3 regions of the Streptosporangium sp. NPDC023615 genome follow, and region 3 is predicted to be linked to each of the others. Evidence: predicted binding sites of a transcription regulator. Region 3 holds the regulator's gene; each other region holds the start of a gene.
The links. Region 3 encodes HrcA, which represses chaperone genes, less so after heat shock. Its sites were predicted from a motif close to TTGGCACTCTCNNNNNGAGAGTGCCAA; they were not measured.
Positions count from the first base shown of each region.

Region 1: the regulator HrcA is predicted to act here: its motif matches at 3,334-3,360, upstream of groES (co-chaperone GroES).
Region 2: the regulator HrcA is predicted to act here: its motif matches at 2,008-2,034, upstream of groL (chaperonin GroEL).

Region 1 covers NZ_JBFABE010000003.1:237,895-245,460, forward strand. The annotation lists gene AB0G16_RS03925 (DUF5319 family protein) at 1-14, shown strand, start outside; gene AB0G16_RS03930 (hypothetical protein) at 1-145, opposite strand, end outside; gene AB0G16_RS03935 (sigma-70 family RNA polymerase sigma factor) at 288-926, opposite strand; gene groL (chaperonin GroEL) at 1,218-2,840, opposite strand; gene groES (co-chaperone GroES) at 2,933-3,244, opposite strand; gene AB0G16_RS03950 (class I SAM-dependent methyltransferase) at 3,488-4,654, shown strand; gene AB0G16_RS03955 (hypothetical protein) at 4,904-6,139, shown strand; gene AB0G16_RS03960 (MarR family transcriptional regulator) at 6,107-6,649, opposite strand; gene AB0G16_RS03965 (alkene reductase) at 6,758-7,566, shown strand, end outside.
Region 2 covers NZ_JBFABE010000049.1:41,635-49,200, forward strand. The annotation lists gene AB0G16_RS27615 (AAA family ATPase) at 1-198, shown strand, start outside; gene groL (chaperonin GroEL) at 269-1,897, opposite strand; gene AB0G16_RS27625 (cold-shock protein) at 2,450-2,650, opposite strand; gene AB0G16_RS27630 (MoaD/ThiS family protein) at 3,068-3,343, opposite strand; gene thrC (threonine synthase) at 3,366-4,658, opposite strand; SAM riboswitch class I at 4,673-4,813, opposite strand; gene AB0G16_RS27640 (alpha-lytic protease prodomain-containing protein) at 5,092-6,717, opposite strand; gene AB0G16_RS27645 (RNA polymerase sigma factor) at 6,948-7,505, opposite strand.
Region 3 covers NZ_JBFABE010000010.1:57,099-64,664, forward strand. The annotation lists gene AB0G16_RS10725 (SigE family RNA polymerase sigma factor) at 152-631, shown strand; gene AB0G16_RS10730 (hypothetical protein) at 628-1,311, shown strand; gene AB0G16_RS10735 (16S rRNA (uracil(1498)-N(3))-methyltransferase) at 1,525-2,274, opposite strand; gene dnaJ (molecular chaperone DnaJ) at 2,345-3,484, opposite strand; gene hrcA (heat-inducible transcriptional repressor HrcA) at 3,499-4,512, opposite strand; gene AB0G16_RS10750 (hypothetical protein) at 4,694-5,713, shown strand; gene AB0G16_RS10755 (DUF3097 domain-containing protein) at 5,772-6,611, shown strand; gene hemW (radical SAM family heme chaperone HemW) at 6,798-7,566, opposite strand, start outside.

The DNA.
Region 1 (7,566 bases), on a different contig from region 3:
AGGAACACCGCTGATCCACGTCGTCGGCCAGGGCGGCCAGTAGCGCGATCGCGGCGTCCGGGGTCCTCGAGGTCCTCGGGGTCTGCGGACCGGGGACCGGCGCCCTGCGGGAGAGCGCCTCGATGACGGCCTCGGTCTCGGTCACGGCCGGATCCTCGTCCGGCCCGTACCGGCGAGCCGGACGGCGCGGGTGAACCGTTGTCATGATCGTTCTCGCTCCGGGTCCTCGCGAGCCCCGTCCCGCGGTTCGGGTCTCCGCTCGCGGCCCCTGCTCAGCGGCTCCGCGGTCAAGCTATCGACTCCAGCTCCGCCATCGCCCGAAGCCTGGCCAGCGCCCTGTGCTGGGCGACACGAACCGCACCTGGTGACATACCAAGTACATTACCGGTCTCCTCGGCGGAAAGGCCCGACACCACCCGGAGCATGAGCAGTTCCCGCTGGTTGTCCGGCAGCCTCGACAGCAGCCGGCGGGCGTGCTCGGCCTCGATGTAGCGCACCACCGTCTCCTCCGGCCCGGGCCCCTCGTCGGGCCCGTCCGGAAGGTCCTGGGTGGGCACGGCGGAACGCACGGAGCTGCGCAGCGCGTCGGCCACCTTGTGGGACGCGATGCCGAAGACGAAGGACGCGAACGGTCGCCCCATGTCACGGTAGCGGGGCAGTGCGGACAGCACCGCGATACAGACTTCCTGGGCCACGTCGTCCGCGATGTGATACTGACCGGAGACCCGGCCCAGACGACCACGGCAGTAACGGACGACCATCGGCCGCAGTTGCGCGATCAGAGCCTCGATCGCGGTGCGATCCCCCTGAACGGCGAGGCTTGTCAGATCCTTGAGATCATCCCTGTGGGCGACCCCATCGGACCTCGTCGCAAGCCTCACCCCATTTTTGGCGTCGGCGACGCATCCCTCGGTCACGTTAGGCATGATGCCCGCCCCGGTAGTGCCTGTCGTCATGGCAAACGGCTACGGATTGGTCACATTGATGCGGCGATAACCCCGCGTAATCAAAAGGCGACGATACCGACTACGGTATGTAGGAATATTTCCCTCGACCGCCAGAATGCGGCGACTATTGGCAGAAGTATTTTGGATCTTCCAAACCGGAAGACGCCCCGTGACGCTTTGAGGTCGCTTTCGGTTTACCACCGGACGGCGGAACACGAACGGCCCGCGCCCCCCGGAGGGGACGCGGGCCGCGCGGGAGCGGACGGCGGATCAGTGACCGTGGCCGTGGCCGTGGCCCTGGCCGCCGGCGGCCGGAGCCTCCTCCTCGGGCTTGTCCACCACGAGCGCCTCGGTCGTCAGCAGCATGCCGGCGATGGAGGCGGCGTTCTGGACGGCCGAGCGGGTGACCTTGACCGGGTCGATGACACCCTGGGCGATCAGGTCGCCGTACTCGCCGGTGGCGGCGTTGAAGCCCTGGCCGGCGGAGAGCTCGGTGACCTTGGCGGTCACGACGTAACCCTCGAGGCCGGCGTTCTCGGCGATCCAGCGGGCCGGCTCGACGAGCGCCTTGCGGACGATCGAGACACCGGTCGCCTCGTCCCCGGTCAGGCCCAGGTCGTCGAGGGCCTTGGAGACGTGGATGAGCGCGGAGCCACCGCCGGAGACGATGCCCTCCTCGATCGCGGCGCGGGTGGCCGAGATCGCGTCCTCCAGGCGGTGCTTCTTCTCCTTGAGCTCCACCTCGGTGGCCGCGCCGACCTTGAGCACGCAGACGCCGCCGGAGAGCTTGGCCAGACGCTCCTGGAGCTTCTCGCGGTCCCAGTCGGAGTCGGACTGCTCGATGGCGAGCTTGATCTCCTTGACGCGGTCGGCGATCGCCGTGGCCTCGCCGGCACCGTCGACGACGGTGGTGGAGTCCTTGGTGATCACGACGCGGCGGGCGGTGCCCAGCACCTCGACGCCGACGTGCTCCAGCTTGAGGCCGATCTCCTCGCTGACGACCTGGCCACCGGTGAGGATGGCGATGTCCTGCAGCATGGCCTTACGGCGGTCACCGAAGCCGGGCGCCTTGACGGCGACCGAGGTGAAGGTGCCGCGGATCTTGTTCGTGACCAGGACGGCCAGGGCCTCGCCCTCGACGTCCTCGGCGATGACCAGCAGGGCCTTCTTGGTCTGCGCGATCTTCTCCAGCAGCGGCAGGAAGTCGGCCACCGAGGAGATCTTGCCCTGGGTGATCAGGATGTAGGGGTCCTCCAGGACCGCTTCCATGCGCTCCTGGTCGGTCACCATGTACGGCGACAGGTAGCCCTTGTCGAACTGCAGGCCCTCGGTGAACTCCAGCTCCAGGCCCATGGTGTTGGACTCTTCGACGGTGATGACACCGTCCTTGCCCACCTTGTCGAACGCCTCGGCGATCAGCTCGCCGATCTTGGCGTCCTGCGCGGAGATCGTCGCGACGTGCGCGATCTCCTTCTTGTCCTCGACCGGGCGGGCGGACTCGATGAGCCTGTCGCTGACGGTCTTGGCGGCGATGTCGATGCCGCGCTTGAGGGACAGCGGCTGGGCGCCGGCGGCCACGTTGCGCAGGCCCTCGCGGACCATGGCCTGGGCCAGGACGGTCGCGGTGGTGGTGCCGTCACCGGCGACGTCGTTGGTCTTGGTCGCCACCTCCTTGGCGAGCTGCGCGCCGAGGTTCTCGTACGGCGCCTCCAGCTCGACCTCGCGGGCGATGGTCACGCCGTCGTTGGTGATGGTCGGCGCACCGAACTTCTTGTCGATGACGACGTTGCGACCACGCGGGCCCAGCGTCACCTTGACCGCGTCCGCGAGAGCGTTCACGCCGCGCTCGAGAGCTCGGCGCGCGTCCTCTTCGAACGACAGGATCTTCGGCATGACAATCCTCTCTATAAGTACGTCGGCGCATCAAAGCCCCGGGCGCTGTCGCGACCCGGGGCTCGATACGTCATCTTTTTGTGAAGCGAGATCTACTTCTCGATGATGGCGAGCACGTCGCGGGCGGAGAGCACGAGGTACTCCTCGCCGCCGTACTTCACCTCGGTGCCGCCGTACTTGCTGTAGAGGACCACGTCGCCCTCGTTGACGTCGAGCGGAACACGCTTCGAGCCTGCGTCGTCCCAGTTGCCGGGACCAACCGCGAGGACCTTGCCCTCCTGCGGCTTCTCCTTGGCGGTGTCCGGGATGACCAGACCGGAAGCGGTGGTCTGCTCGGCCTCAAGCGGCTGGACCACGATGCGGTCGCCGAGCGGCTTAACGGGAACCTTGGTGGCGGTCGTCACGTCGGACCTCCCCTTCAGATGTGAACGATCTAGAAGAGGCGACCAGCGGTCTGCCGTCGCGGGTGTCAGACCTGCCTCGTCGCATTGATTTGGCACTCTCACGGGGAGAGTGCCAATACGGAACAGTATGCAAGGAGGCCTTGACAGTCAACACGAAGCGCCCTTCTGCGCTTGGAGCGGAAGACGAACCAGGAGGAAAACCCCTCGTGAGGCCCGTGGGGGGAGGCGGTAGCGTCGGCCGGTGTGAATCTCGACGCATTCCGGGAACTGCTCACCCCGCGCGGCCAGGAGGCGCTCGCCGCCGCGGCCGGGACCGCCGGCGACGACCCGGTGGCGGCGGTGACCCGGCTGAGGCGGACCTACGACGCCGACCTGACGTCGGCGGCGCTCACCCAGGCCGCGCTCAGGGCACGCGCCGCGGAGAAGTTCGGCGCCGACGCCGGCCTGATGTACTTCACCCGGACCGGCCTGGAGCAGGCCACCCGCCGCGAGGTCGCCGACCACCGGGCCCGCCGCGTCCCGGCGGGCTCGCGCGTCGCCGACGTCTGCTGCGGCATCGGCGGCGACCTGCTGGCCCTGGCCAGGGCCGGGTGCACGGTCGAGGCGGTGGACGCCGACCCGCTCACCGCCGCGGTGGCGCGGGCCAACGCGGACGCGCTGGGACTGGGCGACCGGGTCACGGTCCGCGCCGCCGACGCCTCCGCGCTGGACCCGGCCGGCTTCGACGTGCTGTTCGCCGACCCCGCCCGCCGTACGGCCCGGGGCAGGACCTTCGACCCCATGGGGTACTCCCCGCCCTGGCCCGCGGTGCTGGAGATGGTCTCCCGAGCCCGGGCCGCCTGCCTGAAGGTCGCCCCCGGCATCCCGTACGATCTCGTGCCCGCCCGCGCCGAGGCCGAGTGGGTCTCCTGGCGCGGCGACGTCAAGGAGGCGGTGATCTGGTGCGGCGCGCTGGCGGGCACGGTGCCGCGCCGGGCCACGCTGCTGCCGTCCGGCGTCACGATGACGCCCGACCCCGCGCTCGGCGCCCCCTCCACCGGCCCGGCCGGCCGCTACATCTACGAGCCCGACGGCGCGGCGATCCGGGCCCACCTGGTCGCGGAGATCGCCGCCTCGGTCGGCGGGCGCCTGCTCGACCCGCAGATCGCCTACATCACCGCCGACGACGCGGTCGCCACGCCGTGGGCGTCGCGGTACGAGGTCCACGAGACGCTGCCGTTCTCGCTCAAGCGGCTGAGGGCGGCGCTCCGCGAGCGCGGCACCGGGAACGTGACGATCAAGAAACGCGGTTCCGCGGTGGACGTCGACCGGCTCAGGAAAGACCTCCGGCTCTCCGGGGGCGAATCCGCGACGGTCATTCTCACCCGGATCGGGGAGAGGCCGTTCGCCTTCGTGTGCACCCCCGGCTGACCAGCCAAAATAGTTGATTATTCCAGTCAACCGGCAATTCCCATCTTTTAGTCTCGCCGCTGGAAAACGTCGGCCCAGCGGCTAAGGTTTCCAGGCGGGAGTTCTCTCCCGCCCGTGGTTCCATCACGTTCATCAACGTTTGTCGGCACTTCTCGGTATTTATTGGCGTTCACACCGTTCCACATCGTTCCTCGCAAACTGACCACATACCACCGCGCGGCCGACCGTCGGCGAGTGAAGGAGTTCTCGGTGGATCACTCCGACCACGCCCTGCTCCAGGCGGGCAGCCAGACCGCCATCTCCGACCGGATGCGCGAGCTCCTCGCCCGGGCGGCCCAGGACCACGTCTACGAGCAGCGGACCCAGGGAGCCGTGCTCGACGAGATCCGGCAGCGCCTGGAGGGCATGGAGTGGCTCCTGCGCGAGGTCAGGGAACGCGAGATCGGCGGGCTGAACGGCACCCTCGAATCCGTCAACGGGCGCCTGGACGAGATCACCGCCCGGCCGCCCGTCTGGGCCGAGGGCCTGGCACAGCACGTCGAGGCGGTCCGCGACCACGTCGACGCCGTCGGCCGGCGTGTCGACGCGGTGCGCGACCGCGTCTCGGGCGTCGGGGAGCTGCCGGGCCTGTGGACCGATCTGGGCGCCATGGGCGAGGGCGTGGAGGAGGCCCTCGCCCGCCTGCGCGCGCTCTCGGACGGCACCCAGGGCGTCGACGAGCAGGTGCGCGCGCTGGCCGAGCACCTGGCCCGGCTCCAGGCCGACATGGGCGTCGCGGCGCACAGGTTCACCCGCCTGGACCGGGCGCTGGCCGACCTGGCCCAGCGCACCGGGCGCGTCGAGGCGGGGATGCTGGAGGCGTCGGCGAGCCTCCAGCAGGCCCTGGGCGCCGCCACCGACCGGATGCTGGCCGCGGTCGGCCAGGTCAACGCCAAGATCGACCAGGTGAGCGGCAGGGTCGATCAGATCGCGCCCAGGATCGACGAGCGGACCGCGGCCCTCGAGAACCGGATCGACCGCCTGGACGGCCACCGGACGGCGGCCGGCGGGCGCTTCGACACCCTGGAGGAGCGCCTCGACGACATCGAGGGCCGGGTCACCGGGCGGATGGACGTCATCGACTCCCGCCTGTCCACCCTGGACGGCCACGCGGAGAAGTCCGCCGAACGCCTGGAGAGCCTGGACGAGCGCGTCGGCTTCCTGCCGGCGATCCTCGGCCTGGACGTGCTCATCGGCGCCCAGGCCACCGAGCAGCGGGAGCGCTTCGACGCCCTGGACGAGCGCGCCAGGCGCGCCGAGGCCGCGCTGACCCCGCTGGTCGAGATGGTCCGCGCCCGCCCCGACCGCGCCCAGCTCTCGGCGGTGCTGAGCGAGACCGTGGAGCCCGCGCACGCCGACCTGACCCGCCGCCTGGGCGCCCTGGAGGAGACCATGCTGGCGCTGGCCGAGGCTTTACTGCGCCCGGTGAGAACCGACAAGGGCTGAGCGTTCCGGGGCGTACGTCTCGCGGCAGAGGTTGCCCTTGACCGTCTTGAGCAGGGACGAGAGCTGCTCGACCTGCTCGTCGCTCAGCCCCCGGGTCATCCGCTGGTGCAGCTCGGCCATGACCCGGTCCACCTCGGGCAGGAGCGCGCGCCCGGCGGGTGTGAGCTCGACCATGCTGATCCGCCGGTTGCCGGGGCAGGGGCTGCGGCTGACGAACCCGCTGCGCTCCAGGCGCTGGAGCGTCTTGGTCATCGTGGACACGTCGACGCCGACGATCCTGGCCAGCGCGTTCTGCGACCGGGGACCGTGCTCCCCCAGCGCACCCAGCACGCGTTCCTGACCGGGGTACAGGTCGATCTCCGCGAGGAGGTTCGCGAGCAGGACGCGGTGGTCGCGGCCGGTGACGACCATCAGGCAGTTGAGGCTCTCCGCCTCGTCGCCGCACTCCCCGCCCGCGTCCTCGCAGCTCCCGCCCGTCTCGTACACCGTGTCGATCCGCGGCTCCGTCATGTCCGGGTCCTTTCCGTCCCCGCCGAGACTACCCCTTGCATGTTGGCCGGCCAAGTTGTAGAAATGACCATTGGCTGGCCAAGTTGGTCGGCCAAGAAGGGAAACGTCATGCCTTTCTCATCGTTCACGCTCGGCGACCTCCGGCTCCCCAACCGGCTGGTGATGGCCCCGATGACCCGCTCACGCGCCTACGTCGACGGCGTGCCGTCCTCGCTGACCGCCCTCTACTACGCCCAGCGGGCCTCCGCCGGCCTGATCGTCACCGAGGGGGTGCAGCCCAGCCAGGCCGGCAAGGGCTACATGAACACCCCCGGCCTGCACACCGACGAGCAGGTGGCCGGGTGGCGGGAGGTCACCGACGCCGTCCACGCGGCCGGCGGCCGGATCTTCGCCCAGATCATGCACTCCGGCCGGATCGGCCACCCCGACAACACCGGCGCCGTGCCGGTCGGCCCCTCCGCCGTACGGCCGGCGGGGCAGATCTTCACGCCCGCGGGCATGCAGGACCACCTCACCCCGATCGAGCTGACCACCGCCGAGGTCGAGGCGACCGTCCAGGACTTCGCGGACGCCGCCGCCCGCGCGATCGAGGCCGGATTCGACGGGATCGAGCTGCACGGCGCCAACGGCTACCTCATCCACCAGTTCCTGTCGCAGAACGCCAACCTGCGCGAGGACCGCTTCGGCCGGTCGTCGGTGGACGACAGGATCCGCTTCGCCGTGGAGACCGCGCGGGCGGTCGTCGACCGGATCGGCGCCTCCAGGGTCGGCATCCGCCTCTCCCCCGGCACCGGCACCGGCGACCTGGTCGAGGACGACGCGCACGAGGTCTACCCGGCGCTGGTGGCCGAGCTCGCCGCGCTCGACCTGGTCTACCTGCACCTGGTGGGCGGCGCCTCCGACGAGCTCGACCAGGA
Region 2 (7,566 bases), on a different contig from region 3:
CTGGTCGTCCCGGCCACCCTGGCCAAGGGCCTGGAGTACGACCACGTGATCGTGGCCGAACCGGCCGGCATCGTCGCCGCCGAGCCCCGGGGCCTGGCCCGCCTGTACGTGGTGCTGACCCGCGCGGTCACCTCGCTGACCGTGCTGCACGCTCGGCCGCTCCCCGAGCAGCTCGGCCGGGCCGTGTCGTCCGGGTGACGTGTCGCCGGTGAACGACAAAAAGAGGCGGCCCCCGGAAGGGGTCGCCTCTTTTTCGAAAGCGTCAGGACTAGAAGTCCATGTCGCCGCCGCCGCCGGGCATGGCGGGAGCGGCACCGGCCTTCTCGGGCTTCTCGGCGATGACGGCCTCGGTGGTGAGGAACAGCGCCGCGATGGACGCCGCGTTCTGCAGAGCGGAACGCGTCACCTTGGCCGGGTCGATGATGCCCGTGTCGAACAGGTTGACGTACTCGCCGGTGGCGGCGTTGAGGCCCTCACCCGCGGGAAGGTTGCGCACCTTCTCCACCACGACGCCACCCTCGAGGCCGGCGTTCACGGCGATCTGCTTCAGCGGCTCCTCGAGAGCCTTCTTCACGATCGCGGCACCGGTGGCCTCGTCGCCGGAGAGCTCCAGCTTGTCGAACGCCTTGGCGCCGGCCTGCAGCAGGGCCACGCCACCACCGGGGACGATGCCCTCCTCGACGGCCGCCTTCGCGTTGCGAACGGCGTCCTCGATGCGGTGCTTGCGCTCCTTGAGCTCGACCTCGGTCGCCGCGCCGGCCTTGATGACGGCCACGCCGCCGGCCAGCTTGGCGAGACGCTCCTGGAGCTTCTCACGGTCGTAGTCGGAGTCGGTGTTCTCGATCTCGGCGCGGATCTGGTTGACCCGTCCGGAGATCTGCTCGGCGTCGCCGGCACCGTCGACGATGGTGGTCTCGTCCTTGGTGACGATGACCTGGCGGGCCCGGCCGAGCTGGTCCAGCGTGGTGGACTCCAGCTTGAGGCCGAGGTCCTCGCTGATGACCTGGGCACCGGTCAGGATGCCGATGTCGCCCAGCATGGCCTTGCGGCGGTCACCGAAACCGGGCGCCTTGACGGCGACCGAGCGGAACAGACCGCGGATCTTGTTGACGACCAGGGTGGCCAGGGCCTCGCCCTCGACGTCCTCGGCGATGATCAGCAGCGGCTTGCCGGCCTGCACGACCTTGTCGAGAACCGGGAGCAGGTCCTTGTTGGCGGACACCTTGGAGTTGACGACCAGGATGTAGGGGTCGTCGAGGACGGCCTCCATCCGCTCCGGGTCGGTCACGAAGTACATCGAGGTGAGGCCCTTGTCGAAGCGCATACCCTCGGTGAGCTCGAGCTCGAGACCGAAGGTGTTGCTCTCCTCGACGGTGATGACGCCTTCCTTGCCGACCTTGTCCATCGCCTCGGCGATCATCTCGCCGATCTGCGGGTCGCCCGCGGAGATCGAGGCGGTGGAGGCGATCTGCGCCTTCGTCTCCACGTCCTTGGCGAGCTTGGACAGCTCCTCCGACACGCGCTCGACGGCGGCCTCGATGCCCTTCTTCAGGGCCATCGGGTTGGCGCCGGCGGCGACGTTGCGGAGACCCTCACGTACGAGAGCCTGAGCGAGCACGGTGGCGGTGGTGGTGCCGTCACCCGCGACGTCGTCGGTCTTCTTGGCGACTTCCTTGACGAGCTCGGCCCCGATCTTCTCCCACGGGTCCTCGAGCTCGATCTCCTTCGCAATGGAGACACCATCGTTGGTGATGGTGGGGGCTCCCCACTTCTTCTCCAGAACGACATTCCGGCCCTTGGGGCCGAGGGTCACCTTCACGGCGTCCGCGAGCTGGTTCATGCCACGCTCGAGACCGCGCCTGGCGTCCTCGTTAAACGCGATCATCTTGGCTGCCATACGGCTAGACCTCCCAGATACAGGGTGGCTTGCACCGGACCGAGCCGACGCCCGCGACGGCATGTGGGCCCACGACTCCGTTCGGCGGGCCCCATCGCCTCGATCCAGGTTTGGCACTCCTCATGTGCGAGTGCCAACAAACTGTTTAGCACTCTACCCTGTCGAGTGCAAGCCGCGATCGCCTGACCTGCACGGCGGGACGGCGCGCCCCCTCCTCGGGGACGACACTCCGGGAGCGGGACGCACATCGGTCCCACGGCACGTCAGGGGGGATCCGCGGGCTCCGCCCCCGGCCCTCGGGGGACGCGAGGCGTCCTCGGTCCCAGGCCTCCGGCGGGAAGGTTCCGCGCGGAGCGAAGTCCGCCGCGCCGTCGGCGCACGGGTCGAGCCGGACGCGACGGCCCGGACATGCCCGCCGGGTCGAGACGGGTCGGGTCCGGTCGGGTCGGGTTGGGCCGAGCCGGGCCGGACCGGCGGGCGGAGCCGTGGAACAGGTCACACGCTCCGCGAGGATCCACCGGCCCGACCCGGCGAGACGGGGGACGGCCGGGGTCAGACCGCCCGGACGGCCTCGGCCTGCGGGCCCTTCTGTCCCTGGGTGATCTCGAACTCCACCCGCTGGCCCTGCTCCAATGCCCGGTAGCCGTCCATCATGATCGCGGAGTAATGGACGAACACATCCTTACCACCGTCTACCGCGATGAAGCCGTAGCCCTTGTCCGCGTTGAACCATTTGACGGTGCCCTGCGCCACGTGTGACTCCTCTTACTGGTCTTTAGGACGACGCCCATTCCTCTCGCGAAGTCCTCAATCTCCGGACGAACTTCGCCGCGTCGATCGCCCTCGACCATACCTGTGGGAAGCGGTCGGGCAACAGAGTCAAACACCAAACTCCCCGTTTATCAGAGTTTTCAGTACGGGATCAGAGTTTGACTATCACTATTAGTTAGTTCAATTTTGTAACATCCTCCCGAGCGACGAATATGAGCCCGAGTCATAAAACACGACACCCGCCCGGCCGGAGCCGGGCGGGTGTCGCGGGAGAGATGGCACGCCACGGGCCGTGCGCCCGCGGGCGGGGCCGCGGCAGGGCCGTGACAGGAGTCGCACGGCGCCGGCGCAGGGCCCCGGGGCCGGAGGGGACCGTGGAGGCGGTGAGGCGGCCTGGGCTCAGCCCCCGGCCACCGCCGGGATGATGGAGACCTGGACGCCCGCGGGGGTGGCCGTGTCGAGGTTGTCCGCGAAACGGACGTCCTCATCCCCGACATAGACGTTCACAAAACGGCGAATCTTACCCGTTCCATCAAGAATTCGGGCGCCGATCCCCGGGAAGTCCGCCTCCAGCTTCTGCAGAACATCGCGCAGGGTCTCCCCCTCCGCGCTCACCTCGGCGGCACCGCCGGTGTACGTCCGGAGAATCGTCGGAATCCGCACAGAAACGCTCATAATTCGTAACCTTTCACGGTTTTTAGGCGATGGCCGCACGGAATGCGTCAAGAGAGGGCCGAATGACCGCGGTGGGACGCGCCTCGGTGGCCACCACGTCCAGGGTCTTGAGACCGTCCCCGGTGTTGAGCACCACGGTCTCCGCGTCGGGGTCGAGCGTGCCCGAGGCGACCAGCTTGCGGAGCACCCCGACGGTGACGCCGCCGGCGGTCTCGGCGAAGATGCCCTCGGTCCTGGCCAGCAGCCGGATCGCGTCGACGATCTCGGCGTCGGTCACGTCCTCGACCGCTCCGCCGGTGCGGCGGGCGATGTCCAGGACGTAGGGACCGTCGGCCGGGTTGCCGATCGCCAGCGACTTGGCGATGGTGTCCGGCCTGACCGGGCGGATCACGTCGTGCCCCGCCTTGTAGGCCGCCGAGACCGGCGAGCACCCCTCGGCCTGGGCGGCGAAGATCTTGTACGGCGTGTCCTCGACGAGCCCGAGGGCGATCAGCTCCTTGAACCCCTTGTCGATCTTCGTGAGCTGGGAGCCCGAGGCCACCGGGACGATGATCTGCTCGGGGATGCGCCAGCCGAGCTGCTCGGCGATCTCGTACGCCAGGGTCTTGGACCCCTCGGCGTAGTACGGCCGCAGGTTGACGTTGACGAAGCCCCACTTCTCACCCAGCTCGTCACCGATGAGCTCGGAGCAGAAGCGGTTCACGTCGTCGTAGGTGCCGTCGATGCCGATGAGCCTGCCGCCGTACACGGAGGCCATGACGATCTTGGCTTCCTCCAGGTTCGAGGGGATGAACACGCAGGAGTCCAGCCCGGCCCGCGCGGCCGCGGCGGCCACGGCGCCGGCCAGGTTGCCGGTGGAGGAGCAGGAGAGGGTGTGGAAGCCGAAGGTGCGGGCCGCCTCCACGGCGATGGCCACCACGCGGTCCTTGAAGGAGTGCGTGGGGTTTCCCGAGTCGTCCTTCACGTGCAGCGAGCGGATGCCCAGCTCGCGGGCGAGGTTCCCGGCGTTCACGAGCTTGGTCCACCCGGGTGCCATGTTGGGCTTGGAGGCCACGTCCGCCGGGACGGGCAGCAACGAGCGGTAACGCCAGATGTTGGCCGGCCCCTCGGCGATCTGCTCCCGGGTCACGCGCCCGAAGTCGTAGGCGATCTCCAGGGGCCCGAAACACTCGATGCAGGCGAAGCTGGGACCCAGGTCGTAGCGGGCACCGCACTCGCGACAGGACAGGGCGACGGCGGGGCCGAAGCTCCCGCCCCCGTCCCGAGGACGGTCGAGCGGGGCGGCGGTGGTGTTCTCAGTGGTTGCGAGCGCCATGAAGCGAGGCCTTTCCCTCATCTTCGTCTGCGACCACCCTGGTCACAGACCGGAATTGGCACCTGTCCCGGCCGACCTCGTCAGATCACGAGTCTTGAACCGGGATGGTTGCCGGGGCTTCGCAGGGCCGGTCCCTCCACCCCTCTGGATGAGCACGTATTCATTTGTGAACCTGACGCGCAGGTCTCCAGCACTCTACCCCGCCGTACCGCCGTCCCGACAAGCCGTCTCAGGATACGAGACATGACGTGTTAACCACCGGACACCACCGTCGGCACCGGCCCGGGACAGCGGGCTCGGCCGTCCTCCCCGTGCGGCGGATCCGAGGCGGTGGACGCGCGGCCGCGGATCTCGGACGACGTGTTCCGGACGCCGGACGACAGACACCGGAGATCGGACGGCGGAGATCGGACGAAGGGCGGCGGCACGCCGGTCAGGGAACGCTGCGGACCGAGAGCGGGGACGGCGCCCTGAGCCCGACGGTGTAGGAACCGGAACCGGCCACGCTCACCACCCGGTAGCGGTAGAAACCGGGCGCCCCGACATAGGTGATCTTCTCGTCCGAGCCGGCGCTCCGCGAGGAGGCGACGACCCGCCAGCCGGAGCTGCTCCACTTCTGCAGGTACAGGTCGAAGTCCGTGCCGGCGGGACCGTCCAGGCACCCGTAGTGGGTCCCCGTGATGGCCGCCCTGTAGTAGACGTTCCTCGGGTGGTACACGGACTTCCCGGCGGCCAGCGCGCCGGTGTAGGTGGTCGGGTAACCGGTGCAGGTGCCGGTGGTGGGCGGCGGCGGGTTGCCCGCGGTGGTCTTCAGCGCCAGGCCGTAGGCGGTGAGGATCTCCCCGATCGGCTGGAAGTAGGTGACGCCGCCCGAGCCGCAGTCGCCCGAGCCGCCGGAGGTGACGCCCTGGGCCTGGTCGATGGAGATGAACGAGCCGCCCGAGTCGCCGGGCTCGGCGCACACGCTGGTACGGGTGAGCTGGAAGACGGCGCCCTGCGGGTAGGTGACGCTGGCGTCGCGCTGCTGGATGAGGCCGCAGTACCAGTCGGTGGTGGAGCCCGACCGGCAGACCGAGGCGCCCTCGATGGCGACCCTGGCCCCGGCGACCGGGACGACGCCGCCCTGGCCGTTGTCCACCCCGGCGGTCGCCGTCCAGGCGCTGTTGACCGCCACCCAGGCGTGGTCGCTGCCCGGGAAGACCGAGCCCTGGAAGGTCCCCTGGGCCAGGCGGTTGAAGCCGGTGGTGGCCGCGCCCCGCCTGCCGCAGTGGCCGGCGGTGACGAAGCCCGGCTGGTTCCCCCTGAGGACGGAGAAGCCCACCGAGCAGCGGTTCACCGCGCCGGTGTAGTAGGCGTTCCCGCCGACCAGGTCGTACAGCGGCAGGGGCGCCTCGGTGGAGGGGAGCACGACCACCGCGGTCTGGTCGAGGCCGGAGGAGGCGATGATGTTCTGGGTCTGTTCCGGCCGCGGGGCCAGCACGACCACCTTGTTCCGCTTGACGTCGACGTAGCGCACGCTGGAGATCAGCGGCTTCGGCGGCAGCGTGGCGTCGAGCTTCTCCTTGACCTCGGCGAGTTCCGCCAGCGACCGGGGCACGACCTCGGCCTGCGCGCCGGCGGCGACGATCTGGGGGATGTCGGCGATCGTGGTGCTGGCCACCACCAGGGTGTGCGCGGTCTTGGCCCGCAGCCAGGCGCCGCCGAAGCGGGGCCCGAGCCTCCTGCTCATCTGCTCCGCGATCGGGATCAGCCGCGCCTCGTTGAGCAGCCGCGCCTCGGCCTCGGCCCTGGTCAGGTCCAGGTCGCGCTCGAGGGCCTCCAGCATGCCCGGCGGCGGCGCGACCGAGGTGATCACCACGCCGGGCGTACCGGGCCTCCCGGGGACCTTCGGTCCGCCCGTCGCGCCCGGCACGATCGGTCCGGCCGCCCCCGGGGTGCCCGGGGTGCCCGGGGCGCCCGGGGCGCCCGTCCGGCGGTCGGCGTCCGCCGGGGCGGCGGCCAGGGTGAGCGCGGATACCGCCAGGACGCACCCGGAGGTGACGACGTGTCTGCGGGACATGTGGGTCTCTCCTCGACCTCGGCTTCCGGAGCGGAGGGGGGAGGATCGCCCCGTGCCACCGGCCGGCCGTGTGGCGCGAGCGCTCGACCGGGGTGACGCGGACAAGGTCACCCTAATCCAGTCGTCGCCGGTCAAGGCCGCAGAAGCCGCACGCCACGCGGACGACCGTCGGCACGACCGCCGGCGGCGCGAGGGGGGACGGGCGGGCGACGACGATCGGGGGCGGAGGGTCAGAAACCGTAGGCGTCGCCCAGGGCGCCCTGGACGTACTTGCGGGCCTGGTGGATGCGGGACTTGGCGGTGCCCAGCGGGATGCCGAGCTGCTCGGCCACCTCGTTGTAGTCGAGCTGGCAGATGTCGCGCAGCACCAGCGCCTGCGCCAGGTCCGGCTTCTCGGCCTCCAGCGCCTCCATCGCGTCGAGCAGGTCGAGCCGGGACCCGGCGATCACGCTCACCCTGGCGACGTCCGGCCTCTGCAGCGGGAGCTCGTCCGAGCTCTGCTCGGCGGCGCGGCGCTTCAGCGAGCGGTAGGTGGTCCTGGCGCAGTTGGCGGTCACGATGTGCAGCCAGGTGCTGAACCTGGCGCGCCCCTCGAAGCGGCCGATGTTGCGGGCCACCGCGAGCAGAGTGTCCTGACAGGCCTCCTCGGCGTCCTGCCGGAAGGGCAGGATGCGGCCGCAGTGCCGGAGCACGGCGGGCTCGATGCGCCTCAGCAGCTCGCCGAGCGCGCGGTGGTCACCGAGGGCCGCCTCCCGGGCCAGTTCCTCGGTCGTCTCGTCCAGCGCCATCACGGGCCCCCATCAGCGGTCACGGTCGCTGGCCATCCTATGGTCGGAGGTCATGGCGGTT
Region 3 (7,566 bases):
CGCCTGGCGAGGACACGACTGGGTCATGCCCCCTAATGAACCGGAAGAGCGTAAACCCTCTGGGAAGGCCAAGCGTCCCACTGATGTGACCACCGAGACCCTCGTGGCCGACAGGTCGCTCGGGGCGGTGCCCGTCGGATGGGATGCCGACATGGCCGTTACCGCGCTCTACAGCGCGCACTACCGGTCCCTTGTCCGGCTCGCCGTCCTGCTCGTCCGCGACATGGCAACCGCGGAGGAGGTCGTGCAGGACGCGTTCGTCGCCATCCATGGCGCCTGGCGTCGCCTGCGCGACACCGACAAGGCACTGGCCTACCTGCGACAGTCGGTCGTGAACCGATCACGTTCGGTGCTTCGGCACCGGGCGGTCGTCGAGAAGTACGCGCCCAAGGGCATGCCCGACGCGCCGAGCGCGGAGAACGGCGCGATCGGCGAGTTCGAGCGTTCCGCCGTCATCGAGGCGCTCCGCGGGCTGCCCGCACGCCAGCGGGAGGCCCTTGTCCTGCGTTACTACGGAGATCTGTCCGAGGCTCAGATCGCCCACGCGATGGGCATCAGCAAGGGCGCGGTCAAGAGCCACACGGCTCGCGGCATGGCCGCCCTACGAACCTCACTGGAGCAACTGTCATGACCGACTCCCCGGATGAGTACGGCGAACTGCTTCGCCGTGCGCTCAGCGCGGAGGCGAACTCGGTCGTTCCCTCCCCGGACGGGCTGGAGATCATTCGCGCCCGCATCGAGCGGCGCGGGATCCGCGGGCTGATGTGGTGGCGCGCCGGGGTCTCCGTCGCGGGCGCCGTCCTCGTCGCGTCCACCGTCGTCATGGTGGTGCCCGAGATCCGCGAGCGGGTGATCCCCTCGGTGGACGCCGGGAAGAAGATCAACTTCACCGAGTCGCCCCCGCCGGACGGATCGGCCACCTCCCGTCCCCCGGCCCCCCCGACGCCGGGCCCCTCGAACCCGGCTCCGCTCCCGATCGTCTCCCGGCCGGGGACGGACACGTCCGCGCCGGAGCCCACGTCCTCCAGGAGCGCCCCGGCGAACCCGAGGCCGTCCACCAGGCCGACCTCCGCGACGGCGGCGGCCAGGCCGACGCCGACGCCCCCGTGCCCCACCCCGCTGGAGGGCGAGCCCGTCGAGGCCGACGAGACCCCCGAGTGGTGCGAGGAGGCGACGTCCACGCCGTCGAGACCGGCGACGCCCACGCAGAGCCCCTGCTCGGCCGAGGACTGCACGCCGACCAGCGAGGTGTCGCCCCCGCCGCCGCCGACCGAGGCGGTCACGCCCGCGCCGACGCCGACCGGCACCTGAGCCGCCGCCCGGGGTTCCGGGGCCACGGCGAGGGTTCCCCGCCCGGGGCTTCGGAGAGCCACCGGGGCGGGTTCGGTCCGGAAGGCTCCGGGGAGCCGCCTGCGAGGGACGGGCGGCGCGGGGGTTCGCGGGAGCCCACGGCGAGGACTCGGCTCCCCCGAGGGGGTTCACAGGGGGTGTACGGTCACCCCGGAGGGACGCCGCCCCCGGGAGTCACCAGCGGCCGCTGCGGGTCTGGAGCACCGCCGCCGCCACGACCCCGGCCGTCGAGGTGCGCAGCACCGTCGGGCCGAGCAGGGCCGGTGAGGCGCCGGCCTCCCGGAAAGCCGTGATCTCCTCCGGGGAGATCCCGCCCTCCGGGCCGACCACCACGACGATGTCGCCCCCGTCCGGGAGCGGCAGGCCCGACAGCGGGGAGGCGGCCTCCTCGTGAAGGACGACGCCCAGCTCCGCCGCCGACAGCAGGCCGGCGACCGTGGCGGTGGTCGCCGGCTCCGCCACCCGGGGCAGGTGGAAGCGGCGGGACTGCTTGCCCGCCTCGCGGGCGGTGGAGCGCCAGCGGGCCAGCGCCTTGGCCGCGCGCTCCCCCTTCCACTGGGTGACGCACCTGGCGGCGGCCCAGGGGACGATCACGTCGACGCCGGCCTCCGTCATCATCTCCACGGCCAGCTCTCCCCTGTCGCCCTTGGGCAGCCCCTGGACGACGACCAGCCGCGGTGCGGGGGCCGGCAGGTCGTGACGGCGCAGCACCCGGACCCGGAGCGATTCCTTCCCGGCCTCGGCCACCACGCACTCGGCGACGGAGCCCTCCCCGTCGGTCAGGTCGAGCCGCTCCCCCGCCCGCAGCCGCCTCACGGCCGCCGCGTGGCGCCCCTCGGGGCCGCAGAGCGTGAACTCCGCCCCGGCCGCCCCGGCCAGGTCGGCCAGCTCGGCCCGCTCGGCCAGGAAGACCGGAACGGTCATGGGACACCGGGCCGGGTCACCGGGCGGGTCATCGTCCGGGTCATCGTCCGGGTCAATGTCCGGGGCATCGTCAGCGGCCGTTGAAGGCGTCCCGCAGGCGGGAGAAGAAGCTCTGCTGGCCGGGGGCGAACTTACCCGGCGGGCGCTCCTCGCCCCGGAGCCTGGCGAGCTCCTTCAAGAGCTCCTCCTGGGCCGCGTCGAGCCGGGTGGGGGTCTCGACGTTGACGTGGATCAGCAGGTCACCGCGGCCGCTCTCGTTCAGGCGCTGCACGCCCCGCCCGTAGAGCGGGATCGTCTGCCCCGACTGGGTGCCCGGCCGGATGTCCAGCTCCTCGGCGCCGTCCAGCGTCTCCATGGTCAGGATGGTGCCGAGCGCCGCCGCGGCCATCGGGATCTGCACGGTGCAGTGCAGGTCGTCGCCACGCCGCTCGAAGGTCTCGTGGGGGCGCTCGACGATCTCCAGGAACAGGTCTCCGGGCGGGCCGCCGCCGGGACCGATCTCACCCTCGCCGGCGAGCTGGATGTGGGTGCCGTCCTCGACGCCGGCCGGGATACGGACCTTGATGGTCCGCCGGGTACGGACCCGGCCGTCGCCCGAGCACTCCTGGCAGGGGTTGCGGATGATCGAGCCGAAGCCTCCGCACTGGGGGCAGGGGCGGGAGGTCATGACCTGCCCCAGGAAGGAGCGGGTCACCTGGGAGACCTCGCCTCGTCCGTGACACATGTCACAGGTGTCGGGGTGGGTCCCGGCCGCGGCCCCGGAGCCGGTGCAGACCTCGCAGATCACCGCGGTGTCGACGACCAGCTCGCGGGTCGTGCCGAAGCCCGACTCCTGCAGGTCGAGCTCCACGCGGATGGTGGCGTTGCGCCCGCGGCGGGCGCGCGAGCGCGGCCCCCGCCCCCCTCCGGCGCCGGCGGCGCCGAAGAAGGCGTCCATGATGTCGCTGAACGGGAACCCCGCGCCGAAGCCTCCGGCTCCGGGGCCACCCGAGGCGAACGGATCGGCGCCCATGTCGTACATCTGCCGCTTGCTGGAGTCCGACAGCACCTCGTAGGCCTGCGTGATCTCCTTGAAGCGCTCCTGGGTCGCAGGGTCGGGGTTGACGTCGGGATGCAGCTCTCGCGCCAGGCGGCGGTACGCCTTCTTGATCTCTTCCGCACTGGCGTCACGGCGCACCCCGAGGGTGCCGTAGTAGTCGCTCTTAGCCACTTTTCGTTGACCTCTTAGGATGCAGCCAGGATCTGGCTGACGTAGCGTGCCACCGCGCGCACCGCGCCCATCGTGACCGGGTAGTCCATACGCGTCGGGCCCAGCACACCGAGCCGGGCCAGTTGCTTGTCCCCAGAACCGTATCCGGCGGCGACGATGGACGTGCCCTGGAGTCCGGTATAGGGGTTCTCCGAGCCGATCCGCACGGTCAGCGCCGACAGGTCGGAGGTCTCGCCGAGCAGCCGCATGAGCACGACCTGCTCCTCCAGGGCCTCCAGCACGTCGCGGAGGCCGACGGTGAAGTCGGCTCCCGCCAGGTTGGCGGCCCCGGCAAAAACGATCTTCTCGTCGTGCCTCTCCACCAGGGACTCCAGCAGCACCGACAGGATCGTGGCCGCGAGCGGCCGGTCCTCGGGCGACAGCCGCTCGGGCAGATCGGCGACCCTGTCGGGGACGCCGCTGAGCCCGCACCCGTCGAGCGAGGTGTTGAGCACCGCCCGCAGGTGGGCCACCCGCTGCTCGTCGGCGACCTCGGGCAGCTCGACCACCCGCTGCTCGACCCGGCCGGTGTTGGTGATCAGCACGAACATCAGCCGGCGCTCGCTCAGCGGCACCAGCTCGACGTGGCGGACCGCCGAGTTGGTCAGCGTCGGGTACTGCACCACGGCGACCTGCCGGGTGAGCTGGGCCAGCAGCCGCACCGTCCGCATGACGACGTCGTCGATGTCCACGGCCCCGGCGAGGAAGCTCTCGATGGCCCTGCGCTCCGCGCTGGAGAGGGGCTTGACCTGGGAGAGCCGGTCGACGAAGAGCCGGTAGCCCTTGTCGGTGGGGACCCGGCCGGCGCTGGTGTGGGGCTGGGCGATGTATCCCTGCTCCTCCAGCACGGCCATGTCGTTGCGGATCGTCGCCGGCGAGACCCCCAGGTTGTGCCGGTCCGCCAGCGCCTTGGAACCCACCGGCTCGTTGGTGGACACGTAGTCCTCGACGATGGCGCGTAGCACGGCGAGCTTCCGGTCGTCGACCAACGTGGTCACCTCCCTGCCTGCGTCCTCTGGGAGACACGAGGCCTGGCACTCTGTGTTCCCGAGTGCCAAGTGTACGGCCCCCGCGCGAAAGGTGCGATAAGCAAGACCTGTGGACGGTCCCGCCCGTCGTCGTCGGGTCAACGGCTATCGCGACCCAAGCCGCAACCATCACAATCCGTATATGTCCAAAGATTTTGGTTCTTTCCCGGAGGGCGCCGGCGGTGACCCCGGTCACGGCGCGTCCCCGCAGTACGGTCAGCCCGACCGGCAGACATATGGCCAGCCCGGCCCGCAGCAGTACGGCCAGCCAGGCCAGTACGGCCAGCCCGGACACCCCGGATATCCCGGTCAGCCCGGTCAGCCCGGTCCTCAGCAGTACGGCCAGCCAGGCGGGCAGCCGTACGGCCAGCCCGGTCAGCCCGGTCAGCCCGGTCAGCCCGGTCAGCCCGGTCAGCCCGGTCAGCCCGGACACCCCGGTCAGCAGCCCTACTACCAGGGCGGGCAGGGCCACTCGCCGTACCAGGGCGGCCCGCAGCCCTACCAGGGTGCCCCTCCCCCCGGCTACGGGCCCCCCGGGTACGGCCTCCCGCCGGGAGCGCCGTCCGCGGGGAAGATCAAGCCCGGTGTCGGGTGGATCGTGGGGGCCTGGCTGATCGCCCTGGCCTGTGTCGTCGTCGGGATCGCCGGGCTCGTCTCCGGTCTCTCCGGCGCGGTCGACGCCGCCCCCAAGACGTCGTTCCTTCCCGGGCAGGTGACGACGGTCAGGCTCGACCCGGCCGAGAGCCCGGCCATCTACGTCTTCACGGCCGGTCCCAGGCGCTTCACGTGCGGGATCACGGGCGGCGCCGGTCCCGCCCGCCTGCAGGAGCCGGCCGGGCGGACGCTCATCACGGGGACCAACGGGGTGCGCTGGGAGCTCGGCCTGCGGGTGGGCGTGGACAGGGCGGGCGACTACCAGGTCACCTGCAACGCCGACAGGGCCGCAGGCGTCAGGTTCGGTGTGGGCCGGGAGGTCGCCGCCGGAGCGGTGGTGGGCGGGGTGGTCACCCTGATCGGGGTTCCCGCCCTCGGCATCCTGCTGGCCGTCGTCGTGACGATCGTCGTGCTGGGCAAGCGCAAGGGCGCCCGCAGGCGCCGGCAGGCCGAGGCGAGCCAGGCCGCGGCGGCGGGACAGTGGGCGCCGGGACCGTACGGCGGGTGACGGCGGTGTTTGCTAGCGTCCCACGTGATCTGTGGCGAGAGAGGGTGGGCGGTCGCTGATGTACGAGCGTGACGTTCTGGCGGAAGACTGGCGGCGCCCCCGCCGGGGGACGATCCCCCAGGTCCCCGCCGACCTCGACCTGGTCGTCGAGGACGCCGACGGCGGCTTCTGCGGCGCGGTGGTGGCCTGCGACAAGGAGGCCGTCACCCTGGAGGACCGGTTCGGGCGCCGGCGGGTGTTCCCGCTGGAGCCGGCCGCGTTCCTGCTGGAGGGCAAGGTGGTGACCCTGGTGCGACCGGCCGCCGCGCCGCGCGGCCCGAGGCGGAGCGCCTCGGGGTCCATCGCGGTGGAGGGGCTGCGGGCCCAGGTCGCCAGGGAGAGCCGGATCTACGTCGAGGGCGTGCACGACGCCGCCCTCGTGGAGAAGGTCTGGGGTCACGACCTGCGGGTCGAGGGCGTGGTCGTGGAGTACCTGGAGGGGGTCGACCACCTGCCCTCCATCGTCGAGGAGTTCGCTCCCGGCCCCGGCCGTCGGCTGGGGGTGCTGGTCGACCACCTGGTCCCCGGCTCCAAGGAGAGCCGGATCGCCGCCCGGATCGCCTCGCCGCACGTGCTGGTCGTCGGGCACCCCTTCGTGGACGTCTGGCAGGCGGTCAGGCCGCAGGTGCTCAGGATCCCCTCCTGGCCCTCGGTGCCGCGCGGGACGCCCTGGAAGGAGGGCGTCGTCGCCGCGCTGGGCTGGAACGTGGAGACCGGCGAGGCGTGGCGCCGCATCCTCGGGTCGGTCACGACCTACGCCGATCTGGAGCCCGCGCTGCTGGGACCGGTCGAGGAGCTGATCGACTTCGTGACGGACCCAGGCGAGGGCGAGCGGGCCGGAGCACCCGGGCGGGCGTGAAGGGCCCCGGCCGCTCACCGCGGGGCCGGCCGGCAAGACCCGGGCGCCCCGGGTGCCCTGGGTGCCACGGACCGCCCGCCCGGAGGTGACACGGCGCCCCGGGGGGCGTGAGCGCCCGCCCGAGGGGCGGCCGTCGCGCCGGGGCCGGGTCGGACCTCAGGTCAGATCAGGTCAGATCAGGTCAGGTCAGGTCAGGTCGCGGACGAGCGCGTCGGCCAGCAGGCGGCCGCGCAGGGTGAGCACCGCCCTCCCCGCCTTGAACGGTTCCACCTCCAGCAGGCCGTCGCCGAGCGCGCGGGCCACCACGACAGGACGTTCCAGCTCGCCGAGAGGGAACCCCCGGGAGAGCCGCAGCTCCAGCATCAGCCGCTCCACCGCCCGGTCCCGCGGGCCCAGCACCTCGCGCGCGTGCGCCGGGGAGGCGCCCGAGGCCAGGCGCCGCGCGTAGGCGGCCGGGTGCTTGACGTTCCACCAGCGGGTGCCCCCGACATGGCTGTGCGCCCCCGGACCGACGCCCCACCAGTCGCCGCCGGTCCAGTAGAGCAGGTTGTGCCGGCAGCGCCCGGCCTCGGAGGTCGCCCAGTTGGACACCTCGTACCACGTGAACCCCGCCTCGGCCAGCATGGCGTCGGCGATCAGGTAGCGGTCGGCGGCCACGTCGTCGTCGGGCATCGGGAGCTCGCCGCGCCTGATCCTGGCCGCCAGCCTCGTCCCGTCCTCGACGATCAGCGAGTACGCCGAGACGTGGTCGGGCCCCGCCTCGATCGCGGCGGCCAGCGACGCGCGCCAGTCGTCGTCGCTCTCGCCGGGGGTTCCGTAGATCAGGTCGAGGTTGACGTGCTCGAACCCCGCCTGCCTGGCCTCCCGTACGGCGTGGGCGGCACGGCCGGGGGTGTGGCGGCGGTCGAGCACCCGCAGCACGTGCTCGCGGGCGCTCTGCATCCCGAAGCTCATC